One region of the Hydrogenophaga pseudoflava genome, then DNA from elsewhere that is predicted to be linked to it. Evidence: predicted binding sites of a transcription regulator. Region 1 holds the regulator's gene; each other region holds the start of a gene.
The links. Region 1 encodes LexA, which represses DNA repair genes until DNA is damaged. Its sites were predicted from a motif close to ACTGTATNNNNATACAGT; they were not measured.

Region 1 (2,197 bases):
ACTGTTGCCAGGCGCCGTGCTTGAGGCTTGCGACATACTGGGGAATGCGCCGCATCGACGCCATGACCAGAGCCCATGTCAGCTCGGCGGTGGAGATCGGGGAACTTGTGCCTTCGGCCACGGCGATGCCGCGTTCGGTGCAGGCAGTGACGTCAATATGGCTGCCGATACGCCCCGTCTGCGCAATGAGCTTCAGGCGAGGCAGCTTGTCAACCAGTTGACGGGATACCGGGGTTCTTTCCCGGATCAGGACCACGATGTCGGCATCCCGCAACCGTATGGACAGTTGCCCGACCCCCTTGACCGTGTTGGTGAACACTTTGGCGGGATAGGGGTCGAGGCGCGCTGCGCAATCCAGCTTTCGGACGGCGTCCTGATAGTCGTCCAGTATCACGATGTTCATGGAGCACTATTGTGCCGCCATGAGCATTCTGTACAGACTTTGAGCTGTCAGGCGGGTTCGGTGCGGTGCTCGAGAGCGGCCAGACGATCCAGTTCGGCGCAGACATCGGCCATGCGCCCTGAAATCACCAGGCAAGCGCTTCGATCCGGTTGGCTGGTGTGCTTCAAGCGGATGGTTGCTGTCTGTGAGGGCCGCGACACCTCGGCCATGGAAGCGCCGTGAGAGGCCGACAGCGACTGTTTCGGTTGCTTGTTGGCCAACCATCCGGCCCTGACAAACCGCTGCATCAACGTTGGCAGCGGTTTGCGGGTCTTGTTGGGACAAGGAGGTGACGGCAGCCAGTTGTCGATCAACTGCAACGGAGCGCGCCAGGTCTTGGAGGTGATGCGGATTCCCATGTGAAACTCCGGAAAGGGGTTGGACACAGGCAGGATTGGTTCGGAAGAGCCGCTCTCGCAGGGTTTGCCAAGGACAGTGTGCTGTTCTGGCAAAACGCCCGCCACCTGCGAGGGCGGCACCGACCCTGCGGGTCAGATCTGGAAGCTGTTGCGAATCAGGCCCACGGCGAGGCCTTCGATCTCGAAGGGTTCACCCGGTTGCACCACGATCGTTTTGTAGTCCGGGTTTTCCGCGTGCAGCTCGATTTGGTGGTCGCGGCGCATGAAACGCTTGACAGTCACATCGTCTCCGAGCCTGGCCACCACGATCTGCCCATTTTTCGCGTCCTTGCCGGACTGCACGGCCAGCAGGTCGCCGTCGAGGATGCCGACGTCGCGCATGGACATGCCGCGCACGCGCAGCAGGTAGTCAGGTGTGCGCTGGAACAGGCTGCGCTCGACGTGATAAGTCTGGTCGACGTGTTCCTGAGCGAGGATCGGTGAGCCGGCAGCCACCCGCCCGATCAGGGGCAGCATGAGCTGAGAAAGGCCGGGCATCGGCAGTGTAAGCTGATGAGTCCGCTGATCGTTGATGGCCTGCAGTTCCCGGCTGCGAAGACGGATCCCGCGGGAGGTGCCGCTGACCAGTTCGATCATGCCTTTGCGTGCGAGCGCCTGAAGGTGCTCCTCGGCCGCATTGGCCGACTTGAATCCGAGCTCGGTGGCGATTTCTGCGCGGGTGGGTGGAGCGCCGGTGCGGGCAATGGCGTTCTGGATCAACTCCAGGATTTGCTGCTGGCGGGCCGTGAGCTTGGGCGGGAACGACTCGATCATGTCAACCTCGTGGTTAGGTGGGATGCGGCTGGACAGGCTGTTTGTACATCCAGTATCTGTATTTTTAAACAGTTTCGGAGACTTGGCAAGTGAGCGACAACAACAGAGGCTTTTGCGTGATCCTGGGGACTGGCGGAACGATCGCCGGGCGGGCCGCCCGGGCAGGAGATAACGTGGGATATGTGGCAGGGCAGGTTCGTGTGGAAGATCTTCTGGGGGGCGTTCCAGCGCTGCAAGGCAGTCCACTGGAGGTGGAGCAGGTGGACCAGGTGGACAGCAAGGACATGCACTTCGGTCTGTGGAAGCGGCTGTTGCTTCGGCTCTCTCACCACCTTGCACGCGACGAGGTTGCCGGCGTTGTGGTCACACACGGCACCGACACGCTGGAAGAAACTGCCTTTTTCATCCAGACGGTGCTGCAGCCCCGCAAGCCGGTGGTGTTCACCTGCGCGATGCGCCCAGCCACCGCCCTTGTGCCCGATGGCCCTCAGAACCTGCTGGATGCCGTGACCGTGGCGGGTCATCCCGAGGTCGGAGGGTGTGTGGTGGTCTGTGCGGGGCTGGTGCACGCGCCCGAGCACTT
Region 2 (2,197 bases), 1.7 Mb from region 1:
GGGGCTGATCCGGCTTGGGGCGGCCCGGCGCCGGATCGCCGTTCAGAACAGATCCCCCTGCCCGCGCAGCGCCGCCGGCCGGAAGCGCGAGGTGTCCAGCGGCTCGCGCTCGCGGTTGAAACCCAGCCGGTCGCAGGTTTTCACAAAGCGCTGGCGGATCAGGTCGGCCCAGATGCCCTGGCCCTTCATGCGCGTGGCGAAGTCGGCGTCGTAGTCCTTGCCGCCGCGCAGGTCCTGCACCCGCGCCATCACGCGCTCGGCCCGGTCGGGGTAGTGCAGGTCCAGCCACTGGCGGAACATGGGCGAGAGCTCCCAGGGCAGGCGAAGCACCTGGTAGAACGCGCGCCTCGCGCCGGCCTCCCAGGCCGCTTCGAGCACGCGCTCCATGTCGTCGTTGAGGAACGGGATCTGCGGCGAGACGCTCACGCCGGTGGGCACGCCCGCCTCGGCCAGGGTGCGGATGGTGCGCAGCCGCCGGTGCGGCGCGGCGGCGCGCGGCTCCAGCACGCGGGCCAGCTTCGCATCCAGCGTGGTGACCGTCACGTACACGGCCGCCAGACCGGCCTGCCCCATGGGCGCCAGCAGGTCCAGATCGCGCTCCACCCCGCTGCCCTTGGTCACCATGCCCACCGGGTGCTGCGCTGCGCTCAGCACCTCCAGCACCGCGCGCGTGAGCCGCAGCTCGCGCTCCACCGGCTGGTAGGCGTCGGTCACCGTGCCCACCACCAGCAGGTCGGGCTGGTAGCGCGGGGCCAGCAGCTCGCGCCGCAGCAGCTCGGCGATGTTGCGCTTGGCGACGATCTTCGTTTCGAAATCGAGCCCCGGCGAGAGGTTGAGGTAGCTGTGCGTGGGCCGGGCGTAGCAGTAGACGCAGCCGTGTTCACAACCCCGGTAGGGGTTGAGGCCGAGCCGGAAGCCGATGTCGGGCGAGTCGTTGGTGGTGATCGCGCTGCGCGCCTCTTCGAACGTCACCTGGGTGGCCGGTGCCACAGCCTCCTCGCCCTCGGCCCGCTGCTCGTCCAGCGTGCCCCAGCCGTCGTCGAAGGCGGCGCGCTGATCGCGCTCGAAGCGGTGCGGCTGGCGGTGGGACACGCCGCGGCCTTTGAGGGCGTGCAGGGGAATGTGGACGTCGTTCATGGCGGTGCAGGGTCGGGATGGATACTGTACATAAATACAGTCATTTCGCAAGAGACAGGCGACGGTTTCCCGCGCTGCGGCGGCGGCCCACAATGGCCGGCAACCGCCAACACACACCGGGACACGCCATGGGCATGCGACAACTCTCCGGCCTGGACGCCACCTTCCTCTACCTGGAAACGCCGGAGATGCCGATGCACGTCGGCGCCATGCACCTGCTGGAGCTGCCGGCCGGCCACCGCGGGCGGTATGTGAACGACCTGCGGCGACACATCGCGGCCCGCCTGCCCGCCACGCCGGTGCTGCGCCGCCGGCTGTGGTGGATGCCGCTGAACATGGCCAACCCGGCCTGGGTGGATGCGGAACCCGACCTCAACGAACACATCGTCGAGATCCGGCTGCCCAGCGGCAGCGCCCGCCGCGCCGACGCGCGTACGCTGATGGAGGAACAGGTCTCGTTGCTGCACCCGGTCCTGCTGGACCGCCACCGGCCGCTGTGGAAGATGCACGTGATCGAAGGCCTTCCGCGCAGCGCCGCAGGGCGCAAGCAGGTGGGCCTCGTCACCCAGTTGCACCACGCGGCGGTCGACGGCCAGGCCGCGGTGGCGCTGGCCAATGTGCTGTTCGACCTGACGCCCGAGCCGCGCGACATCGAGATCCGCCCCTCCCGGCGCACCAGGACCTTCCGGCTCGACATGGTCGAGATGCTGCGCGGCGCGCTGAGCCACGAGGCGGTGCAGGTGGCGCGCATCGTGCGCGATCTGCCGGCCACGCTGGGCACCGTGGCCGGCACGGCGAAGAGCGCGCTCAGCGTGAAGAACCTGCTGGGCCAAGGCTCGGGCAACGTCACCCTGGCGCCCGCCACGCCGATGAACGCCACCGTCACGCCCGCGCGCGCCTTCGCCGCCGCCAGCGTGCCACTGGCCGACCTCAAGGCCCTGGCGCGCGTGCACGGTGCCACGCTCAACGACGGGGTGCTCATGCTCTGTTCGTCCGCGCTGCGCGCCTACCTGCAGCAACACGGCGCGCTGCCGCGCAAGAGCCTGGTGGCCGCGGTGCC
Region 3 (2,197 bases), 1.1 Mb from region 1:
CGCGCGCCGAAGACCAGGGTTTCCGCGCTGTCCACCCGGTGCGGCAGCTCCAGCCGCGCATCGAACACCGCCGGCAGCGTGACCCAGACGTGCGTCTCGGGGGCGCGGCCGTAGGCCTGGTCCAGCGCCGCCAGCAGCGCCGCATCGAACCGCCGCGCCAGCCCCGCGCGCGGCAGCCGCCGCAGATCGCCCAGCGTGCGACAGCCGATGCGCGCCAGGGTCGGCTGGTGCGGCCGCACGGCGCTCAGGGTCGCCATCGGCAGCGCGTCCAGCGCGCGCGCCAGCGGCGGCGACACCCCGTCCTCCACCTCCGCGCGCGCCAGCGCCAGCGCGGCCAGGGCGTTGGGTGCCCAGGCCAGGGCCACCGCCCCCAGTTCCTGCGCCTCGCCCCAGAGCCGTTCGCGCAGCGCCGCCCGCCCGCCGAACAGGCGCAGGCTGGCCGCCACCTCCAGCAACACGGCCTCTTCGGCGATGGCGACACGGGGCGTGAACTGCAGCGCCCAGACCGCCAGCGCCTGCAGCGCCGCGTCAGTGGGGGACGGCGGGTCGTCGGTGCTCGGCAGTCGGAGTGCGGACCACAGCATGGTCGGCCTCGCGAGGAACAGGGAAACGGTCGGCGGCTCCATGGCCCAGGTCCAGGTCCAGCAGCCGGGGCGGCAGCACCGCCGACAGCCCGGCCGGCAGCGCCGGCAGCTGCAGCGTGTGCGCCAGTGGTGGGCCCTTGCGCTTGATCACGTCGACCGCCAGGGCCCAGCCGGCACCCGGACGCACCAGCAGGCGCAGGGGCGCCGCCGACGATTCGCGCGCTGAGACTGCCGGCCGGCACAGCCACACCGGGCCTTCGTGCTCACTGGCCAGCACCTGCAGGCGCCGCAACTGCGCCGGCCGTGCCTGGGGCAGCCAGGCCAGCACCGCCCCGCAGCTGCCGGCCTTGACCAGCTGTTCGGTGGCCCAGAGGCGCTCGACCGGGGTGCCGGCCTGCACCCAGACCAGCTGCCGGGCTGTGACGCCGTACGGCAGCAGACCCGGCAGGTGCGGTGGCTGCGGCGGCCCGACCAGCACCACCTCCCGCCCGGTGGCGCAGACCCGGCCCAGCGCCGGCCCCAGCAGGCGGAACTCCAGGGCACCCGCTGGGCTCGACAACAGTTCGGTCAGCCCGAATCCGGGCCAGCCCCCGCCCGGCAAGGCTGCGTCAAGCGCCCCGAACCCGCTGGCGCAGCTGGCCGTGACCGGCCGGCCCAGCGTATCGCCGCGCCAGACGAGGGCGGACAGGCTGGCCGGCAGATCGCCGGACGGGCGGATGAACGGGGTGGGCATGGTGGCAGCAAGGACTCAAATACTGTTTTTATGTACAGTAAAAGAAATCGAACCGATTGTCCACCCCCGGATATCACGGTCATGGAACCATTCAATTAGCACTCACTCATAGAGAGTGCTAACATTTCTGCAAGACCACCTGAGGAGGTTCTTCACATGTCCACCACCCTGCTCGCCCCCGCCGCCCTGCCGACCACCACGCTGGCCATCGCCAGCCCGTGGAACCGTTCGCTGACGCTGCCGCCGCTGGGCAACCTGGACGCGTACATCTCCGCGGTCAACCGCATGCCGCTGCTGACGCTCGAAGAAGAGCAGTCGGCCGCCCGCCGCCTGCGCGACCACAACGACCTGGAAGCCGCCGGCCAGCTGGTGATGTCGCACCTGCGTCTGGTGGTGTCCATCGCCCGCCAGTACCTGGGCTACGGCCTGCCGCACGGCGACCTGATCCAGGAAGGCAACGTGGGCCTGATGAAGGCCGTCAAGCGCTTCGACCCCGACCAGGGCGTGCGCCTGGTGAGCTACGCCATCCACTGGATCAAGGCCGAGATCCACGAATACATCCTGAAGAACTGGCGCATGGTCAAGGTCGCCACGACCAAGGCCCAGCGCAAGCTGTTCTTCAACCTGCGCTCGATGAAGCAGGGCTTCCGCGCCGAGGCCGCCGAAGGCGACACCCACCGCGAGGCCCTGTCCGACAGCGAGATCGACGTGGTCGCGCGCGACCTCAAGGTCAAGCCCGAGGAAGTGCGCGAGATGGAAACCCGCCTGTCCGGCGGCGACGTGGTGCTCGACCCCTCGCCCGCCGACGACGGCGAAGAGACCTACGGCCCGATCGCCTGGCTGGCCGACGCCAACCACGAGCCGACCGCGATGATCGAAT
Region 4 (2,197 bases), 2.0 Mb from region 1:
CGAGTGTTCGCGGCCAGCCAGCAGCCGCAGCGCTCGGCCCTTGAGCGAGATCTTGTCGAACCCCACCGCAGGACTTATTCAGCGGCCTCGGCTTCGGTGGCCTTGGCCTTCTTGCCCTTGGCAACGGCCGGGGCAGCTTCTTCGGCTCCCGCATCAACCGGCAGCAGGGGCACCCCCAGCTCGGTGCGCACCTTGTTCTCGATCTCCACGCGCAGCTCGGGGTTCTCCTTGAGGAACTCGCGCGCGTTGTCACGACCCTGGCCGATCTTCTCGCCGTTGTAGGCATACCAGGCACCGGACTTCTCGACCACCCGGTGCAGCACGCCCAGATCAAGGATTTCGCCTTCGCGGCTGATGCCTTCGCCGAACAGGATGTCGAATTCGGCCGTCTTGAACGGTGGCGAGACCTTGTTCTTCACCACCTTCACCTTGGTTTCGTTGCCGATCGCGTCCTCGCCTTTCTTGATGGTGCCGGTGCGGCGGATGTCCAGGCGGACGGAGGCGTAGAACTTGAGCGCGTTGCCACCGGTAGTGGTTTCGGGCGAACCGAACATCACGCCGATCTTCATGCGGATCTGATTGATGAAGATGACCGTGCAGTTGGTCTTCTTGATGGTGGCAGTGAGCTTGCGCAGGGCCTGGCTCATGAGGCGGGCCTGCAGGCCGGGCAGGCTGTCGCCCATCTCGCCCTCGATTTCGGCCTTGGGCGTGAGCGCCGCCACCGAGTCGATGATGACCAGATCGACCGCACCAGAGCGCACCAGTGAATCCACGATCTCCAGCGCCTGTTCGCCGGTGTCGGGCTGACTGATCAGCAGGTCGGGCACATGCACGCCCAGCTTCTGCGCGTACTGGATGTCCAGCGCGTGTTCGGCATCGACGAAGGCGCAGGTGCCGCCGAGCTTCTGCATCTCGGCAATCACCTGCAGGGTCAGCGTGGTCTTGCCCGAGGATTCCGGGCCGTAGATTTCGATGACACGGCCACGGGGCAGGCCGCCGACACCCAAAGCAATGTCCAGACCCAGCGAACCGGTGGAGACCACCTGGATGTCCTCGATGGCCTCGCCTTCGCCCAGGCGCATGATGGTGCCCTTGCCGAACTGCTTTTCGATCTGGGCCAGCGCGGCCTGCAGGGCCTTGGCTTTTTCGGTATTGGTGGCGTTGTCCATGTGCGGTGCTCCTGTGTGTGAGTGGGTACTTGCATCAGTCTGTGGATTTATGTACAGGCTGGATGTCTGAACAGGAGTGTATCGCCACATAAACTTCTCACAAGCCAGTAAATGGTCAGTTTGCCTTACCATTTGCCATGCCTGTCTCACCCGCTTCCACGACCGCCGACGACCGCTGGCGGGCCACCCACCTGGGCCGTGTCATGGGTCGTGCGCTGCGCCGCTTTGACGAGCGCGTGCTGTTCCTGATGGCGCACGACGCCAATGTGCCCCTGGCCCTGTCCAACCTGGCCGCACGCGAGCAGATCGGCGCCGCCCACATCCACATCACGCGCCACCTCGCCCTCAAGGGTTCGCGCCTGACCGAACTGGCCGCCGCCGCAGGCATGAGCAAGCAGGCCATGGGCGATCTGGTGGCGCAGTGCGAGGCCTGGGACCTGGTGCGGCGCGAGCCCGATCCGCTGGACGCGCGCGCGCGGCGCATTGTCTTCACCGAGACCGGCCTGCTCTGGCTGGAGGCCTTCCGGCTGGCCGTGGCGCGGGCGGAAACCGAGTTCCGCGCGCAGGTCGGCACCGAGGTGGCGACCGTGGTCGCGCTGGGGCTGGAGGCGTATGCTTCGCGCTAGGCGCGCCACCTACAATGACCCCAGAACCCGTAAGGAGACACCCATGCGCATCCTGATTGCAGAAGACGACCAGGTCCTGGCCGATGGTCTGTTGCGCAGTCTGCGGGCCGCAGGTGCCGCGGTCGACCATGTGGCCAATGGCAGCGAGGCCGACGCGGCCCTGATGACCAACAACGAGTTCGACCTGCTGATCCTCGATCTCGGCCTGCCCAAACTGCACGGCCTGGAGGTGCTCAAGCGCCTGCGTTCTCGCGGCTCGGCCCTGCCCGTGCTGATCCTGACCGCCGCCGACAGCGTCGATGAGCGGGTCAAGGGCCTGGACTACGGCGCCGACGACTACATGGCCAAGCCGTTCTCGCTGCAGGAGCTCGAAGCCCGGGTGCGCGCGCTCACGCGCCGTGG

Region 2: HPF_RS05535 (PA0069 family radical SAM protein) is a predicted target of LexA. The motif match lies at 1,161-1,178, and genes of this name have one in related genera.
Region 3: imuA (translesion DNA synthesis-associated protein ImuA) is a predicted target of LexA. The motif match lies at 1,339-1,356, and genes of this name have one in related genera.
Region 4: recA (recombinase RecA) is a predicted target of LexA. The motif match lies at 1,210-1,227, and genes of this name have one in related genera.

The regions. Positions count from the first base shown of each region.
Region 1 covers NZ_CP037867.1:2,825,136-2,827,332, reverse strand. The annotation lists gene HPF_RS13560 (D-2-hydroxyacid dehydrogenase family protein) at 1-403, opposite strand, end outside; gene HPF_RS13555 (hypothetical protein) at 451-801, opposite strand; gene lexA (transcriptional repressor LexA) at 934-1,614, opposite strand; gene HPF_RS13545 (asparaginase) at 1,704-2,197, shown strand, end outside.
Region 2 covers NZ_CP037867.1:1,117,309-1,119,505, reverse strand. The annotation lists gene HPF_RS05540 (oxidoreductase-like domain-containing protein) at 1-8, shown strand, start outside; gene HPF_RS05535 (PA0069 family radical SAM protein) at 43-1,137, opposite strand; gene HPF_RS05530 (wax ester/triacylglycerol synthase family O-acyltransferase) at 1,272-2,197, shown strand, end outside.
Region 3 covers NZ_CP037867.1:3,967,711-3,969,907, forward strand. The annotation lists gene HPF_RS19055 (Y-family DNA polymerase) at 1-584, opposite strand, end outside; gene imuA (translesion DNA synthesis-associated protein ImuA) at 529-1,317, opposite strand; gene rpoH (RNA polymerase sigma factor RpoH) at 1,474-2,197, shown strand, end outside.
Region 4 covers NZ_CP037867.1:4,783,529-4,785,725, forward strand. The annotation lists gene recX (recombination regulator RecX) at 1-66, opposite strand, end outside; gene recA (recombinase RecA) at 75-1,169, opposite strand; gene HPF_RS22975 (MarR family winged helix-turn-helix transcriptional regulator) at 1,307-1,795, shown strand; gene HPF_RS22980 (response regulator) at 1,839-2,197, shown strand, end outside.